3 regions of the Methylobacterium sp. 13MFTsu3.1M2 genome follow, and region 2 is predicted to be linked to each of the others. Evidence: riboswitches for the same ligand, from Rfam matches in the RefSeq annotation. Region 2 holds a riboswitch; each other region holds the start of a gene.

Evidence for each region. Region 2 has a riboswitch for cobalamin ahead of BM314_RS15320 (CbtB domain-containing protein). Riboswitches for the same ligand answer to the same signal wherever they lie in the genome.
Region 1: linked by a shared signal. The riboswitch ahead of BM314_RS08365 (TonB-dependent receptor plug domain-containing protein) and the one ahead of BM314_RS15320 (CbtB domain-containing protein) in region 2 are both predicted to bind cobalamin.
Region 3: linked by a shared signal. The riboswitch ahead of BM314_RS18635 (TonB-dependent receptor) and the one ahead of BM314_RS15320 (CbtB domain-containing protein) in region 2 are both predicted to bind cobalamin.

What each region holds. Positions count from the first base shown of each region.
Region 1 is NZ_FOMM01000008.1:8,946-12,187, forward strand. Features, by position in the region: gene BM314_RS08365 (TonB-dependent receptor plug domain-containing protein) at 1-1,535, opposite strand, end outside; cobalamin riboswitch at 1,654-1,863, opposite strand; gene BM314_RS08370 (HoxN/HupN/NixA family nickel/cobalt transporter) at 1,961-3,025, opposite strand.
Region 2 is NZ_FOMM01000014.1:101,380-104,621, reverse strand. Features, by position in the region: gene cobW (cobalamin biosynthesis protein CobW) at 1-606, opposite strand, end outside; gene BM314_RS15330 (DUF1636 domain-containing protein) at 603-1,004, opposite strand; gene BM314_RS15325 (CbtA family protein) at 997-1,749, opposite strand; gene BM314_RS15320 (CbtB domain-containing protein) at 1,766-1,948, opposite strand; cobalamin riboswitch at 1,983-2,178, opposite strand; gene BM314_RS15315 (discoidin domain-containing protein) at 2,340-3,242, shown strand, end outside.
Region 3 is NZ_FOMM01000018.1:55,071-58,312, reverse strand. Features, by position in the region: gene BM314_RS18635 (TonB-dependent receptor) at 1-1,869, opposite strand, end outside; cobalamin riboswitch at 2,154-2,347, opposite strand; gene BM314_RS18630 (NUDIX hydrolase) at 2,452-2,919, shown strand; gene BM314_RS18625 (RluA family pseudouridine synthase) at 3,062-3,242, shown strand, end outside.

The sequences.
Region 1 (3,242 bases), on a different contig from region 2:
GTGGAGAAGGTCGGGAGGAACGTCGTCTGGATGAGGTTCTTGAAGTCGGTCTCGTAGTAGGTCGCCCCCACCGTCATGAACCCGTCGAACAGCGGCTGTTCGAAGCCCCCGTCGAAGCCGAAGCTCTCCTCCGGCCGCAGGTTCGGGTTCCCGAAGAAGCGGAAGCCCGGGTAGTCCTGGTAGAGCTGGCTTAGGGTCGGCGGCTTGAAACCGGTGCCGACGCTGCCCTTCAGGCGGGTCCCGGTGCCGGGCACGATATAGCTCGGCGCCACCCGGTAGGTGCTCGCGCCGCCGAACTGATCGTTCGCGTCGTGGCGGATGTTGGCGACAAGCGAGGCACCCGCGAAGGGGGTGGTCTGAAACTCGGCGAAGCCGGCGGTGTTGCCGTTGGACCGGTCGATGCCGGTCGTCTCGAAGCGCTCGTCCTCGCGCTGGGCCCCGAAAAGGACGAGGTTGCCGGGAGAGACCTGCCAGTCACCGCGGTAGTCGAACCGGGTCCGCTCGCCGAGGTAGGTCGTCGGCGTCGGCGCCGCGAGGGGATCCAGCGGGCCGGCGAACAGGCGATCAAACTTCGAATAATTCGCCCCGAGGACGTTGTGGAAGCCCGGCACCGGCGTCCACTCGGCCTCGCCCCTCATGATCAGCTGCTGCTGGTCGTTGAGGTTTCGGTACGGCAGCGGCACGTACGGGAAGCCTCCGTCGGCCTGGTCGAGATAGGCGCTGTCGGAGAAGCGAAGGACGTAGTTGAGCCGGAACTCGTCGGTGAGTTGCGCCCCAAGCTTGGTCGAGACCGTCTTGATGTCGGTGAAAGCGGTCCGCAGCGGCACGCCGCGGGGCAGCAGCTCGAACGGGGTGACCTGGACGGCGGATTGCCGGATGTGGCCGACCGACACCGAGTAGTCGAAGATCCCCTCCGAACCCGAGATGTTGCCGAACTGGTTGAACGTGCCGAACGAGCCGCCCTCGACGGTCGCCGTCGCCCGGGCCGGACCCTCGCCGCGCTTGGTCACGACGGAGACCACGCCGCCGATGGCGTCGGCTCCGTAGAGGCCGCTCTGGGGCCCGCGGAGCACCTCGATCCGCGAGAGGTCGTAGGTCTGCAACTGGCTGAAGTCGAAGGCACGGTTCGGGGTAGAGGGGTCGTTGACGTCGATGCCGTCGATCTGGACCTTCACGTGGTTCGAGTTGGTGCCGCGGATGAACACCGAGGTCTGACCGCCCGCGCCGCCGGTCTGCACGACGTTGAGGCCGGGCACCTGCTGGAGGGCATCCGGCACCGTCCGGCGCTGCTGCTCCTGAAGCAGGCGGTCGGTGAGCACGGTGACACTCGATCCCGTGTTGGCAATCGGCGTCGGCACGCCGGTGGCCGAGACCGAGATCTCGGACAGGGAGACCGCGGCCTGTGCGCCTCCCTGGGCATCGGCGAACGGCGCAGCGACCTGCTGCGCGAAGGCGGGAACGGACACGAGCAGCGCGGACGCGGCGCAGGACAGCGCCAGCGTGCGCCGGAGCGCGGAGGAGACGGAACAGGACACGGGACGGCCTCGGGGGACGGCTGTGGCACGTCACCGCGAACGAGGCCTCGGCGGCCGCTTCCTCAAGGGAACCACGGCGCCGCGACACCTCCCAGGACACCCCGCCCGGCAAGCTCCGCGTGTGACCACGGCTGACGGCAGGTCTCCTGGCTCGCGGGTCGTCGCCCTCTCATCGTCTTCCCGGGCGAGGCCGCCCAGTGACGTCGTGATGAAGGACTCGCCGCTTACAGTTGCGGGGGCAGCCGCGGCATCGGCCGAGCCCTCACGGGCGTGGCCTCACCGCGTTCCCTTTTGATCCCCGAGGGGAACCGTCATGCTCAAGCTAGGATGCGATGTATCTATTCGTCAACGCGCGGAAACACGTTGTTCAGATGTGTGGCATCCTGGACGGGTCGGTCGTTGTCCTGACAGGTGCCCGTGGGTGGTCAGGGAGCATCTGCAGGTCTTACGTCGATACGGTCGAACCCACCGAGGCGGTAGACGAGGAACGACAGGAGCCAAGCCGCCGCGAACAGGCCGACGATGCCGAAGCCAAGCACACCGAAATGGTCGTTGATCGCGGCTACCCGTTGCCAGAACCAGCCCTGGAGGTTGAGCTTGTCCGCCAGGAGGTTCAGCGCCTCCAGCGTGCCGACCACCAGCGCGACAGCCACCGACACGAGGGTGATGGTGAGGTTGTAGAACAGCTTGCGCATGGGCTGGACATAGGCCCAGCTGTAGGCGCCGAGCATCAGCACGCCGTCGGTCGCGTCGACCAACGTCATCCCAGCGGTGAACAGCGCCGGGAAGACAAGGATCGTCCAGAGATCCATACCCTGGCTCGCCTGGGCGGCCGAGAGTCCGAACAGGCTCACCTCCGTGGCGGTGTCGAAGCCGAGCGCGAAGAGCAGGCCCAGCGGGTACATGTGCCAGGAGCGCGTCACGAGGCGGAAGAGCGGCCGCAGTATCCGGGCGAGCACGCCCTGGTTGGCGAGCAGCATGTCGAGGTCGGCCTCGACGTAGCGGCCGGTGCGCCGCACCTGCCGGAACGCGCGCCAGACCCCCGCGAGGACGACGAGATTGACGAGGCCGATGAGGATCAGGAAGGCGGCCGAAACGCCTGTGCCGATCAGGCCGCCTAGCTCCCGGTAGCCTTCCGAGGCCGTGATCAGGCTGGTGGCGGCCAGCGCCACCGCAGCCGCGGCCACCACCACGACGGTGGAATGGCCGAGGGCGAACCAGAAGCCGACCGAGACCGGCCGCTGGCCCGCCTGCATCAGCTTGCGCGTGACGTTGTCGATGGCGGCGATGTGGTCGGGATCGACCGCGTGGCGCAGCCCGAAGACGTAGGCCAGCAACGCGGTCGAGAGCAGGGCCGGCTGGCCTGCGAACAGGCTGTAGGCCCAGGACCAGGCGGCGACGTTGGCCGCGATCAGGACGAGGTAAAGCAGCGCGACCCTGCTTCTAATCGAGCGAGGCCTCGCTTCTCGATTGCGAATGGTACCGACCATCACTTCGCTTCAGATGACCGCATCATCGTCCCTCAGCCACAGGCGCGACTTGCCGACAATGGAAGGGGCCTTCAAAAGGTCGCCACCGAGGCTCCCCTTGCTCGCACCAGATGATGCCGACGAATTCTGCCTTGGACGCGGTCCGTCAACGATGGTCGAACGAGCGCCCTTTTGCCGGGCACACCAACGAAAGCCTGCAACGAAAAATGGCCTGCGG
Region 2 (3,242 bases):
CTCCACCTCGGCACGGACCCGCGCCCGGGTCGCGGCGTCGATCAGGTCGGCCTTGTTGACGACCACGAGGTCGGCGCAGAGGAGCTGGTCCTCGAACACCTCCTCCAGGGGGTTGTCGTGGTCGACCGACTGGTCGGCGGCCCGCTGGGCCGCCAGAGCCTCCGGATCCTCCGCGAAGGCGCCCGAGGCCACCGCCGGGCCGTCGACCACCGCGACCACGCCGTCGACGGTCACCCGCGAGCGGATCGCCGGCCACTGGAACGCCTGGACCAGCGGCTTCGGCAGGGCGAGGCCCGAGGTCTCGATCAGGATGTGCTCCGGCGGCTCGGCGCGGCCGAGAAGGGTCTCCAGCGCCGGCACGAAATCGTCCGCGACCGTGCAGCAGATGCAGCCGTTCGGCAGCTCGACGATGGCGTCCTCGGTGCAGCCCTCGACGCCGCAGGCCGCCAGGAAGGACTTGTCGAAGCCGATATCACCGAACTCGTTCACCAGGATCGCGAGGCGGCGCCCCTTGGCGTTCTCGACCACGTGGCGGACGAGGGTCGTCTTGCCGGCCCCGAGGAAGCCGGTGATGATGGTGCAGGGGATCTTGTTCACGAGGGTCATTCCGCGGGCTCCAGGGTGCCGGCGGGGACCGGGCGGGGTTCTGGGAAAGGGGGAATGCGGGCGATCACGCCCTTGCGGAACGCCTCCGGACGCTCGCGCCAGGGCACGATGCCGTCCGGGGTCGCCGCGTAGGCCGCGAGCCCGCCGAGGATGATCTCGGCCGAGGCGGCGGGATCCATGTCGCCGTAGACGTAGGTCCAGCGGTCGGCCGCGGCGACCGCCACGGTGCAGGGCCGCTTGCAGACCGACAGGCACTCCACCGCCTCGACCCGCAGGTCCGGCGTGGCGCCGCTCCGCGCCCGGAGCGCCTCCAGCAGGCGGGCCCCGGCGCGGGGCCCGTCGGGGTCGTCGTCCGGCCGGCGGCAGGTGGTGCAGACGTAGAGAACGGTCTCAGGCACGGGCCGCTCCCCGATCCGCGCCGCGGGCGAAGGCCTGCCACGCCCAGCCGAGCCCCAGCCCGATCAGGATCCAGAACACGAAGCTGATGGCGAGCGACCGCGCGGCGAATTGCGCGGCGAGCGCCGCCGGAAGTTCGGACGCGGCCTCGGGCGCCTGCGGGGCGCCGACGACGTGCGGGGCGATGATCAGGACGAGCCCCCCGAGGATCGTGATCAGCGCGCGGCGAATCGTGATCAGGTAGAGCCCCATGCCGGTCGCCGCGGCGGTCATCACCCACCACGCCTGCCGCGTCGCGAGCGGGGCCGCCGCGCTGCCGGGCAGTTCCGGCGGCAGGCCGAGACCCGGCGCGAGGGCGACGCTGGCGAAGGCGGCCACCGCGAAGGCGAGGCCGACCTGCGGCGTGGGTTCGCGGCCGCAGGCGAGCATCACCGCGCCGAGCAGCAGCGCGTAGCCCACGCCACCCACGAGGGTCGCGAGCCCGGTGAAGGCCATCCGCGGCAGGCCGGGCGCGGGCTGCCATTCCGGCGCGGCGTCGGGCGCGGCATGGTCGTGCCCGGCATGGGCCAGCACGATCGGGAACGCCTTGATCGGGAGCGCCTTGGCAGCCCGGTTCGGCGCCTCCTGCTGCTCGTAGCGCTCGGCCGCGACGATCAGCGGCGAGGTCAGCGTGAGTTCGAGGCCCGTCACGATGGCAGCCGCGAAGAAGCCGGCGGCGAGGGCCGCCGACAGGAGCCGGATGATCATCCCTGGTCCGGGAACGTCAGTGGCAGGGGAAGTTCTGGGTGTGGCGGAAGTCGTGCGCCGCGTTGTGGAGCGCGATCGCCGGCGAGAAGCCCGCCATGAATAGCAGGCCGAGGCCCAGCACGGCCGCGAGCGCGACGGCGATCGGGCGCTCCGACGCGCGGGTGCCGGCGGCGATGGGGGCGAGGGTTTGCGTCGTCATCAGAAGCGTCTCCAGCCGCCCCACCGGCGGCATTGCGGGATCCTGTCGCGACGGCAGGTCTCCTGGCTCGCGGCTCGGCGCGCCCACCGCCTTCCCGGATCGCTCCGGTGGCGCTTGGCGGGCGCTCGCCGCTCACAGTTGCGGGGGCAGCCGCGGAATCGGGGCTTCAAACCCCTCACCGCATTCCCTTTTCACCCCGTCTCCGGGGCACCGTCGCCCGGCCGTTGTAGACGCATGACCGCCAGGACACAACGGAGCGGCGCCGGATCGCGGCCGTTTCCCGCGCCCGCCCCGCGATCGGGGTGGGCTTGACGGCCGCGCCCCGGAGCGGGCACCGCCGCACCCGATACCCGCCCGGCCCCGGCGCGGGCGCTGAACTCCCGGAGACCCGATGGCCCCGACAGACGATCCGACCCCGGTTCTCGTCGATCTCGCGGCCGGCCGTAAGCCGCGGATCGTCTCCGATGCGGGCACGGGAACGACGTGGCTCGAGGTCGACCTCGGCGGCCGCTTCCCGATCCATTCCGTCGCCCTGCGGCCGGGGGAGGGGGCGGTTCCCGCCGAGCCTGGCGACGTCGCGGTGGCGGTCTCGCAGGACGGCGTGACGTGGGCCGAGCCGGACCTCGCTGGCTGGACCGCGACCCCGGACGCCCTCGTCGCCGCGATCGTCCCCGACGAGCGGGCCTGGGCGCGCGCGGTCCGGATCGCCGCGCCCGAACCGGCCCGGATCGCCGGCATCGGCATCCGCGCCGACGAGGCCGCGATCGACCTGATCGCGCTGCGGGCGATGCTCGGCCTCGACGTGACGCTCCTGAACGAGACGCCCGGCGCCAACGTCTACGTCACCTACGCGCTCCAGTCGGCGCCCGACCGCGCCAGCCACGCCCTGGTCGGCCTGTCGCTGTTCGAGAACGGCGCCTTCGGCAACTGCCTCGTCCAGTACATCATCGCGGTGACGATCGCGAAGGCGCTCAACCTGAAATACATCAAGGTGCCCAAGGTCGACCGCAGCAAGGTGATCTTCCTGACCGAGCGGCTGACCTGCGACGGCCTCACCTTCATCCCGCCGGACGAGCCGCTGCCGGCGGACGGCTACTTCCTGTCGGGCCTGTATTTCGACCCGACGCAGTTCGAGCGCGTGACCGCGCTGCGGGGGCCGACGGATTCGCGCGTGATCGTGCAGAGCGTGATCCGGCCGCTGTTCAACGGCCTGCCGAAGAGCTTCCCGGTGAAGCCCCACGACCAGCTCCTGATCCACATCCGGTCGGGCGACATCTTCAGCACCTGGGTCGAT
Region 3 (3,242 bases), on a different contig from region 2:
CGGCTGGTTGCCGGCATACGAGACGGTGGCGCCGTTCACCGTCTGGTCGAACCGGTCGTACTGCGCGTGGAGGAGCGCGAGGTTGCCGTCGAGCCGCCAGCCCGGCGCGAAGCGCCAGCCGAGCGCCAGCTCGAAGCCCTGCGAGGACTGGCTCCCCACCTGCGTGGACAGCGTCGGCTGGCCGGGGATCGCCGAGATCAGGTTGTCCTTGACGATCCGGTAGCCCGCGACGGTCCATTCGAGGGCGCCGTCGAAGGCCAGCCCCTTGGCGCCGATCTCGACCTGATCGCCGGTCGCGAGCTTGAAGCCCGCCAGCGACTGCGACAGCGTGATCAGGCTGTTCACCGGGTCGGTGGCGAAGCTGTACTGGGCGTAGAGCGCGCTGTCCGGCGTCGGGTTGTAGACGAGGCCGAACCGGTAGCCGAGCGCCCGATAGGTCTTCTCGAACCGCGATCCCGTCTGCAGGTCCTCGCGGTTCAGCGTCGGCACGTCGAGGCGCACGCCCGTGAGGAACGACAGCTTGTCCGACAGGATCACCCGGTCCTCGGCGAAGACCGAGGCCTGGCTCGTCTGCGTCGCGTAGGCCGGGCGCGCCCGGCCGTTCTGCGGGAACAGGCCCGGATCGTAGCCGGTGAGCGGCACGCTCGTCGTCTGGTCGAAGTAGAAGTTATTGGTGTGACGGAAGTCGATGTGATTCACGTCGAAGCCGGCCACGAACTGGTTCGGCAGCCCGAACAGGCTGCCCCGGAACGTCGCGTCGAGGCGGTCTCCGACCTGCTCCTGGCTGTGGTAGATCTCCAGGTAGTCGCCCCGGTCCACGAGCCCGGTGCCGCGGTTGTAGCTGTACTGCTCGACGTCGAGCCAGTGGCGCCGGCTGGTCAGCCGGTAGGCGGTGTTGCGGATCGTGATGTCGGCCGAGGGGGACCACTCGGTCTTGAGCTGGGTCCAGTTGTCGGCCCAGGTGATCTTCGCGTCGCGGACGTTGTAGTTGTTGAACCGGATGAGATCCGGGATCCGTCCCTCGACCAGCGGGGTGCCCCAGTAGCGGGCGGGCTCCTGGTAGCCGAGATCGTGGCTCAGGGTGAAGGCGAGGTCGGCGCTCGGCCGGAACAGCAGGGCGGCGGAGACCGCGAGGTTGCGGAAATCGCCCTCCGGCCGCATCCAGCCGTCGGCGCGATTGCCGCTGACGTTGAGGCGGTACGCGAAGGTGTCGCCGTACTCCGCCTGCCCCAGCGGGCCACCGGAATCGAGGGCGAGCCGCGCGACACCGTCGGTGCCGATGACCGCGCGGGCGGCGTTGATCGGCACGAAGACCGGCTTCTTGGGCACCACGTTGATGACGCCGCCGATGGCGCCGTCGCCGTAGAGCACCGAGGACGGCCCGCGCAGCACCTCGATCCGCTCGACGTTCCACGTGTCGAACGGGAAGGTCACGGTGTTGGCGCCGACGTAGAAGCGCGTGCCGTCGTATAGCTGCTGGATCGAGTTCGGGCCGGCGAAGCCGCGGGACGTGAACGCGCCGTTGCCGTTGCCGGGCGCCGCGATGGTGGTGATGCCGGTCGCGTCCTGAGTCACGGCCTCGGCGATCGTGTCCTGGCCGCGCAGCCGCGCGGTCTCGCCCGACACGATGTCGAGGCTGGCCGGCGTCTCCAGCGGCGTCAGGCCGAGGCGGCTCGCGGTCCGGTCGGGCGTGCGCAGGTTGAGCCCGTTCGGCGGGAGGCGGCCCGGGTCGCCGCCCGCGCCCGCGACCGACAGCTCATCCAGCGTGACCGCCTCCTGTGCGGCGGCCGGACTGGCGAGGAGCGCGAGGAGAACGCCGCAGAGGGGGGCCCGCCCGCCGGGGCGGGAGCGATGGGTCGATGGAGACATGGGGAAAGTGGTCCGTGCACGGCGCGCGCCGGCCCCCGCGTCCTACAAGCATTGTAATAACATTACAATGCGCCCGCTGTCCGGTAGCCTCTGCCCGTGCGGGCGCGCGACGGCGTCCTGCCACAGGGCTCAAGGGAGTCGGGACAGCGGAAACGGGCATGGGGAACGGCGTCGCGGGCGCGCTTGCTGTGGCACGTCACCGCGAACGAGGCCTCGGCGGCCGCCTCCCCTCGGGACTGGCGGCGCCTCGACACCCGCCAGGACACCCCGCCCGGCGCGTTTCGCGTGTGACCACGGCTGACGGCAGGTCTCCTGGCTCGCGGGTCGCCGCCCTCGCACCGTCTTCCCGGGGTGACCCAGTGACGTGGTGGTGAAGGGCTCGCCGCTTACAGTTGCGGGGGCAGCCGCGGCTTCGGGGCGAACCCCTCACCGCGTTCCCTTTTGATCCCCGAGGGGAACCGTCGAACACAGCTTGGCCGTAGCGGGGGCGGGCGTCAACCGTGTGTCCGGTTGTTGCCGTGGATCGGCGCGCTGTGCGCCGGTCCGTTGCGGCCTCGCCGACGACGGGCTAGCCCCTGCGGGATGACGGTCTGGCGGCCCCCTGCGGAGATACGCGTGAAGGCACTGGGTCTGCCCCGGCGCGGCAACAGCCTGCTCGTGGCCGAGGTCCGCGCGGATGACGGGCGGCTGAAAGGCGTCCGGCCGCTCGGCGGCAGCGTCGCGTTCGGCGAGCGGGTCGAGGACGCCCTGATCCGGGAGTTCCGAGAGGAGCTCGGCGTCACCGTCTCGGTGCTCGGCGGCCCCCGCGTCATGGAGAACATCTTCACGCACGAGGGGCAGGTCGGGCACGAGGTGCTGTTCCTGTTCCCCGTCGCCCTGCCGCCGGGGCGGTTCGACGGGCAGGAGCGATTCGTGTTCCACGAGGATTCCGGCACCGCCTGCGTGGCGCGGTGGTGCGATCTGGACGGGCTCGACGTGCCGGGCGGTCCCGACCTCTTCCCCGCCGGCCTGAAGGCCCGCCTCCGCGACGCGTGGCGCGCGGAGCCCTGACGGACCGGGCCGGCCCACCGCCTTTGCCGCTCGGCGCGGGCGATGCTACAGCCGGGCAATCCCATCGGTCCGGACGTCCGCGACGCCGCGGCCCATGCGCCCGGACGCTCCGTCCGACGCGGAGACGGGTGCCGGCGGAAGCATGACGATACGACCTCCCAGAAGCGGCGGGCCGACGGGGCGCAAGCCTCAGGCCGGCAAGTCCAGCGCCAGCAAGTTCAGGGGCGGCAAGGCCCAGGCCGACGGCCGCGCCCGCACGGGCCCGCGCACCAGCGCCCGCGACGCCGCCGAGCGCGCGGCCCGCAACCGCGGCGAGGATGCCG